DNA from 3 places in the Roseateles sp. GW821-FHT02E12 genome. Region 2 is predicted to be linked to each of the others. Evidence: predicted binding sites of a transcription regulator. Region 2 holds the regulator's gene; each other region holds the start of a gene.
What was found. The regulator FNR, encoded in region 2, switches genes on or off when oxygen is low (the NO sensors DNR and NnrR bind a similar motif). The targets are predictions, from matches to a motif close to TTGATNNNNATCAA.
Positions count from the first base shown of each region.

Region 1 (2,258 bases), on a different contig from region 2:
TGGGCCTTGACGACGGCGTCCACGGCGACTTGCGCGAAGTTGGCGGGCAGCACGCCGGCCATGCGGCGCTGGAACTCAGCGGCCAGCTCGGGGTGGGCTTCGGCGTAGGCGTCGAAGCGGGTGTCCCAGTCGCTTTCGAGCTTGTCGCCACGTTCCTTGGCGTCCCAGGCGGCATAGACCTCGGCCGGCACGGCGAAGGGCTCGTGCTCCCAGGCGAGGGCCTCGCGGGTCAGCTTGATCTCTTCGGCGCCCAGCGGCTCGCCGTGGGCCTTGGCCGTGTTGGCGCGGTTGGGCGAGCCCTTGCCGATGGCCGTCTTGGCGATGATCAGCGTCGGCTTGTCGGTGCTCTCCTTGGCCTTGCCGATGGCATCGTCGAGGGCGTCGACCTCATGGCCGTCCACCGGGCCGATGACGTTCCAGCCATAGGCCTGGAAGCGCTTGGCGGTGTCGTCGGCGAACCAGGGAGCAACCTGGCCGTCGATGGAGATGCCGTTGTCGTCGTAGATGGCGACGAGCTTGTTCAGCTTCCAGGCGCCGGCGAGCGACGCGGCCTCGTGGCTGATGCCTTCCATCAGGCAGCCGTCGCCCAGGAAGACATAGGTGTGGTGGTCGACGATCTCGTGGCCTTCGCGGTTGAAGTCACGCGCCAGCAGCTTCTCGGCCAGGGCCAGGCCCACGGCATTCGTCACGCCCTGGCCCAGCGGGCCGGTCGTCGTCTCGATGCCCGGGGTGATGCCCACTTCGGGGTGGCCCGGCGTCTTGCTGTGCATCTGGCGGAAGTTGCGCAGCTCATCGATGGGCAGGTCGTAGCCCGTCAGGTGCAGCAGCGCGTAGATCAGCATCGAACCGTGGCCGTTGGACAGCACGAAGCGGTCGCGGTTGGCCCAGTGCGGGTTGGCCGGGTTGTGCTGCAGATGGTGGCCCCACAGCGCGACGGCGATGTCGGCCATGCCCATGGGTGCGCCCGGGTGGCCGGAGTTGGCCGCCTGCACCGCGTCCATCGCGAGGGCGCGGATCGCGTTGGCCATGAGGGTGGGGGAGGCGGTCGATGCTGTCATGGCCGGGGCTTTCTTGGGCTGGAAGGGCAAAACCAGGGATTTTACGGGGGTGACTTTGTCGAAGGTCCTGCGGCCTTGATCCAGCGCAAGGCCAGCCGCCCGGCGAAGCGCGACGCTTGGTCCCATGCCCTCCTCGACCATGCCCCTGGCGGTGCGCGTCATCCGCGCGGAGCACGACGCCCTCGCAGCCATGTTGCGCACCGTGCCGCTGCTGCTGGACGCCCAGCGCCAAGTCGGCACGCCGCCCGACTTCGGCGCGCTGCGGGCCATGCTGTTCTACGTGGACGAGTTCCCCGAGCGCCTGCACCACACCAAGGAAAGCGCGCTGCTGTTCCCCAAGCTGCGCGCGCTGGCGCCGGACCTGCGCGAGGTGCTGGACGACCTGGATGCGGACCACGCCCAGGGCGAACGCGCCATCCGCGAGCTGCAGCACAGCCTGCTGGCCTGGGAGCAGATGGGCGAGCCCCGGCGCGAGAAGTTCGAGCAGCAGCTCAAGGTCTACACGGCGCGCTACCTGCGCCACATGCGGCGCGAGGAGACCGAGATCCTGCCGCGCGCGGCGGCCCTGCTGTCGCCCGAGGACTGGGCCGACCTGGACGAGGCCTTCGGCAGCCACCAGGACCCGCTCGCGCCACGCGCCGGCCAGCCGGTGGACGAGGCCTATGCGCCGCTGAGGCAGCGCATCCTGGCGGCTCTGCCGGCGCCGCTTGGGTGGGGGCCCCCGCTGGGGCCGGCCTAGATTTACTTGGCCGGTGCCGCCGTGCAGGCCTTGGCCGCGGCCAGCCCGCGCAGGAAGCCGCGCCGGACGCCACCGGCCGTGATGGCCGCGTTGACCTGGCGGGCATAGCGCTCGGCGCCGCTCAACTTGCGGATCCAGCCGCGGAACGGGACGACGCCCTCGGCCGTGCGCTGCAGCGCGCCGGTGGCAGCGTCCTCGCCGCGGTCCAGCAGGCCGGGGTTCCCGGCAGTGTGAGGCGCATCGAGATCGGGGCCGAGCACCTCGTCCAGCGCACGGATGCTGGCCGCGATGCCGGGGCAGCTGGCGTCCATCGGCTGGGCATAGGGCGCCGCGGCCGCGGCCTTCAGCACTTCGGGGATCTCGGCGCGAACGACGTTGAGGTCGGACAGCGGCGTGGTCGCGGCGGTGGCGACCTTGTCCTGGTTGGAGCTGGCACAGGCGGTCAGGACGAGGACCGCGGC
Region 1 covers NZ_JBWKVK010000001.1:340,817-343,074, forward strand. The annotation lists gene tkt (transketolase) at 1-1,058, opposite strand, end outside; gene AC07V5_RS01555 (hemerythrin domain-containing protein) at 1,183-1,797, shown strand; gene AC07V5_RS01560 (hypothetical protein) at 1,800-2,258, opposite strand, start outside.
Region 1: a site for FNR is predicted at 1,134-1,147, ahead of AC07V5_RS01555 (hemerythrin domain-containing protein). Genes of this name have one in related genera too.

Region 2 (2,258 bases):
GCGGCAGGCCGTAGATCAGGTCGACATTGGTGGACGCAAAACCCAGCTCGCGCGCAGTGGCCATCAGCGCAGCCACCTGCTCCAGCGGCTGCACGCGGTGCACGGCCTTCTGCACGGCGGCGTCGAAGTCCTGCACGCCGAAGGACAGGCGGTTGAAACCCAGCGCGCGCAAGTGCGCCAGCCGGCCGGCATCCACCGTGCGCGGGTCCACCTCGATGGACAGCTCGGCGCCCGGCAGCAGCTTGAAGCGCTGGCGCAGCGCGTCCATCAGCGAGGTCAGCTCGGCATCGGACAGGAAGGTCGGCGAGCCGCCGCCCAGGTGCAGCTGCGACACCGGCGCCGTGCCGCCCATGGCCTCGGCCACGAGGTCCATCTCGACCTCCAGCGTGGCCAGGTAGGGCGCGGCGCGCTCATGGTGCTTGGTGATGATCTTGTTGCAGGCGCAGTAGTAGCAGAGCTGCTCGCAGAAGGGGATGTGCACGTAGACCGACAGCGGCTGCACCGTGCCGCGCTGGCGCAGCGCCTGCAGATGCTGAGGGCCCTGGTAGGCCTCCACCAGGCGATCGGCCGTGGGATAGGACGTGTAGCGCGGCCCGGCGACGTCGTGGCGGCGCAGCAGATCGGCATCGATGGGGCGGTCGGTGACAGCAGACATGGCGTCACTGTGCCGGCCGAAACAGGCCCCGGCGTTGATCCAGGTCAAGGCCGCAGCGGGTGCCGCCGAGAACAATGCATTTCATGCTGACCACCCTGCCTCGCCCCATGAGCGTGCCGATCACTCCCGACATGCCCGCGCAGCCCGCTGCCGCGGCGCTCGAGCCGCTCAAGGTCGCCTGCGCCAGCTGCAATCTGCGCGAGCTGTGCCTGCCCGTGGGGCTGAGCCCGAGCGACCTGCAGCGCCTGGACGGGCTGGTGGAAAAGCGCCGCAGCGTGCAGCGCGGCGACCACCTGTTCCGCAACGGCGACCGCTTCGATGCGCTGTACGCCGTGCGCACCGGCTTCTTCAAGACCTGCGTGAGCAGCGAGGACGGCCGCGACCAGGTCACCGGCTTCCAGATGGCCGGCGAACTGCTGGGGCTGGACGGCATCAGCAGCGACCACCATCACTGCGACGCCGTCGCGCTGGAGGACTCCTCCGTCTGCGTGATCCAGTACAGCCACCTGGAGGAACTGTCGCGGGAGTTCACGATGCTGCAGCACCAGTTCCACAAGATCATGAGCCGCGAGATCGTGCGCGACCACGGCGTGATGCTGCTGCTGGGCAACATGCGCGCCGAGGAGCGACTCGCGGCCTTCCTGCTGAACCTCACGCAGCGCCTGCAGGCGCGCGGCTTCTCGTCCAGCAGCCTGGTGCTGCGCATGACGCGCGAGGAGATCGGCAGCTACCTCGGCCTCAAGCTCGAAACCGTCAGCCGCACCTTCTCCAAGTTCCAGGAAGACGGCGTGCTGGACGTCAAGCAGCGCCAGATCACCGTGCTCGACCCGCAGGCCCTGCAGCGCCTGATCTCAAACGCCGCCTGCTGAAGCGCCGCCCGCGCGGCTCCAGCATCTTTGCTGCAGCGCAGCAAATGAGGCGTAGCATGGCGCCATGCGTCCCCAAGTCCTCATCATCGGCTGCGGGTTCGGCGGCCTGGAAGCTGCCCGCGCCCTGCGTACCGCCGATGTCGACATCACCGTCGTCGACAAGACCAACCACCACCTCTTCCAGCCCCTGCTCTACCAGGTGGCCACGGCGGGGCTCTCCGCGCCGTCCATCGCGGCGCCTATCCGGCATCTGTTCCGGCGCCAGCCCAATGTGACGACGCTGCTCGGCGAAGTCGTCGCCCTGGACGCCCAGGCGCAGACGGCCACGCTGAAGGACGGCGCCACGCTGCGCTGGAGCCACCTCATCGTCGCCGCCGGCGCCACGCACAGCTATTTCGGCCGCGACGACTGGGCCGCGCACGCGCCCGGGTTGAAGACGCTGCAGGACGCCTTCGAGATCCGCCGCCGCGTGCTGCTGGCCTTCGAAGCCGCCGAGCTCGAGGACGACCCAACCCGGCGCGCGGCGCTGCTGCAGTTCGTCGTCGTGGGCGGCGGGCCCACCGGCGTGGAGCTGGCCGGCACTTTTGCCGAGATCGCGCGCCACACGTTGCCCGGTGAGTTCCGCCGCATCGACCCGCGCCAGGCCCGCGTGCTGCTCGTGGAAGGCGGGCCGCGGGTGCTGCAGTCCATGCCCGAGGCCTTGAGCGAGCGCGCCCGCGAACAGCTGACGGCGC
Region 2 covers NZ_JBWKVK010000002.1:1,183,298-1,185,555, reverse strand. The annotation lists gene hemN (oxygen-independent coproporphyrinogen III oxidase) at 1-655, opposite strand, end outside; gene fnr (fumarate/nitrate reduction transcriptional regulator Fnr) at 787-1,524, shown strand; gene AC07V5_RS16185 (NAD(P)/FAD-dependent oxidoreductase) at 1,589-2,258, shown strand, end outside.

Region 3 (2,258 bases), 560 kb from region 2:
TGGAGCAGGGCGAGGCCGACATCCTCATCGGCCCCTACCGCACGCCGGAGCGCGAGGCGCGCATGCTGTTCAGCGTGCGCTCCTTCTACTCGGACGCCATGGTCTGGTATGCCCGCCGGGGCGAGGAGGCGCGCTGGACGGGCGAGTTCGCCGACCTGGCGCAGACACCGGTGGCTGCCGTGCGCGGCTGGGCCTATGGCAGCCGCTTCGAGCGCATGAAGACCTCGATGAACCAGCTCACCTGGGTGCAGAACGTGGACGCGGGCCTGCAGATGCTGATGAAGCGGCGCGTCGAGCTGTTCGCGGCCAATGACCGCAACTGCCAGCCAGTGCTGCAGAAGTTGAACCTGGGCGACGCCGTGGCGCGCTGTTCGCCGCCGCTGGACGTGCTGCACGGCCACATGGCCTTCGCCCGCAGCGCCGCGGGCGAGACGCTGTCGCAGCGCTACGACCTTGCTTTCGAGCAGTGGCTGCGCACGGGCTCGGCCGCGGAGCTTTACCGCCGCTGGGGCGTGGACCGGCCGGTGACGCCGCTCTAGGTCAGGCTGACGAGCAACGCCGCCTGCAGGATGCTGCGGCGCCGGACCTGCGGGGTCGCTTCGCCGCCCAGGTCATCCACGAGCGTGGCCGTTGGATGATCCGGCATGGCCAGGCCGGCGAAGACCGGGATGCCCGCGCCGCGGGCGATGCGCCTGACCAGCTCGGCCGGCAGATGCTGGCACTCCACCGCGTCGTAGAGCCGGCCCAGCACGCGGGCCGTGGCGTCGATCTGCGGCTCGCTGCTGCCCTCGTCCAGCCGGGCCTGCACGAAGGACACATGCGCGCCGAGCGCCCGGGCCGCCTCGATGAATTCGAGGGCCTGCTCGTCGCCGCCAGTGGGCGACAGCAGCGCCAGTTGCTTGCCCGCCATCAGCTGCAGCCCGGCGGCGCCCGCACGCGCGAGCGCCCTGGCCTGCCGCAACAACGCGGCCGCCTGGGCGGGGTTGGAAAAGTCGGCACCAACGGCACCTTCGACGGCCAGCGAACACATGGCTTTGCAGCGTAGCGAAGCCAACTGCGCGGGCCTTGACGCAGGTCAACCTGAAGGGATCTCCCTTGTTGTTGCGCCGTTCGTCACCGTCTGTTCACGCGCTGTTACGGAGCGCTACCGAGCGATTTGGCGTGTTGCTCAAGCGTTGGCCGGCGCTTCATAGCATGACCTCCATCAAACGCCCCCCACGGAGAACCGCATGCAACAGCCCCTCACCTCGCAGCCCGCAGTGCACCAGATCGCCCACCTCGCCCTCGGCCGCCGTGCGGCCATCGGCACCCGGGACGACGTGCGGGCCGGCACGGGCCAGCGCATCGCCGACACGCTCAAGCTGATCGCCGCCGTGCTGGCGCCCAAGCGCCGGATCGTGCATGCGGGCGACGTCATCTACCGCGCTGGCGACCGGTTCGACCACCTGCACATCCTGAACTCGGGCTTCTTCAAGCTGATCAGCCTGTCCAGCGATGGGCGCGAGCAGGTCGTGGGCCTGCGGTTTCGCGGTGACTGGCTGGGCTTCAGCGCCATCTCCCAGGGCAGCTACGGCTGCGACGCCATCGCGCTGGACACCGCCGAAGTCTGGACGGTGCGCTACGACGCGCTGCTGCAAGCCTGCGCCGAGCATCCCGCGCTGATGACCAGCATGCACGAGGCCATGAGCAACGAGATCATGCGCGACCGCGACTCGCTGATGGCCATCTGCACGCTGCCCGCCGACGCCCGCGTGGCCACCTTCTTGCATTACTGGGCCGACGCCCTGGCCGTGCGTGGCCTGCGCGCGGACCAGTTCAGCCTGCGCCTGACACGCGCCGAGATCGGCAACTACCTGGGCCTGACGCTGGAGACCGTCAGCCGCGTGTTGTCCCGGCTGGCCCGGGCCAAGCTGATCGCCTTCAACGAGAAGAGCCGCCGCGACATCTGCATTCCCGATCTGCGGGCACTCGCGGCCTACGTGGAACGCCGCGACACGCTGGCCGGCCTGCACTGAGCCTCACAGCAGAAGAACGGCTAACCGCCGCCTGACAGCGCCCTGGCGATGGCCTGGGCGAGCTCGGCCCGTGAGTAAGGCTTTTGCAGCAGCTCCCAGCCGGGTGGCGAGTCCTGGTCGGCCTCCAGCAGCTCGGCCGAGAAGCCCGACATCAGCAGCACGGCCAGGCCGGGCAGGCGCTGCTGCGCCAGGCCGGCCAGCTCGGTGCCGCGCATGCCTGGGCCTAGCGCGATATCCGTCAGT
Region 3 covers NZ_JBWKVK010000002.1:627,912-630,169, reverse strand. The annotation lists gene AC07V5_RS13690 (substrate-binding periplasmic protein) at 1-539, shown strand, start outside; gene AC07V5_RS13685 (ornithine carbamoyltransferase) at 536-1,030, opposite strand; gene AC07V5_RS13680 (Crp/Fnr family transcriptional regulator) at 1,230-2,015, shown strand; gene AC07V5_RS13675 (PAS domain S-box protein) at 2,036-2,258, opposite strand, start outside.
Region 3: a site for FNR is predicted at 1,066-1,079, ahead of AC07V5_RS13685 (ornithine carbamoyltransferase). Genes of this name have one in related genera too.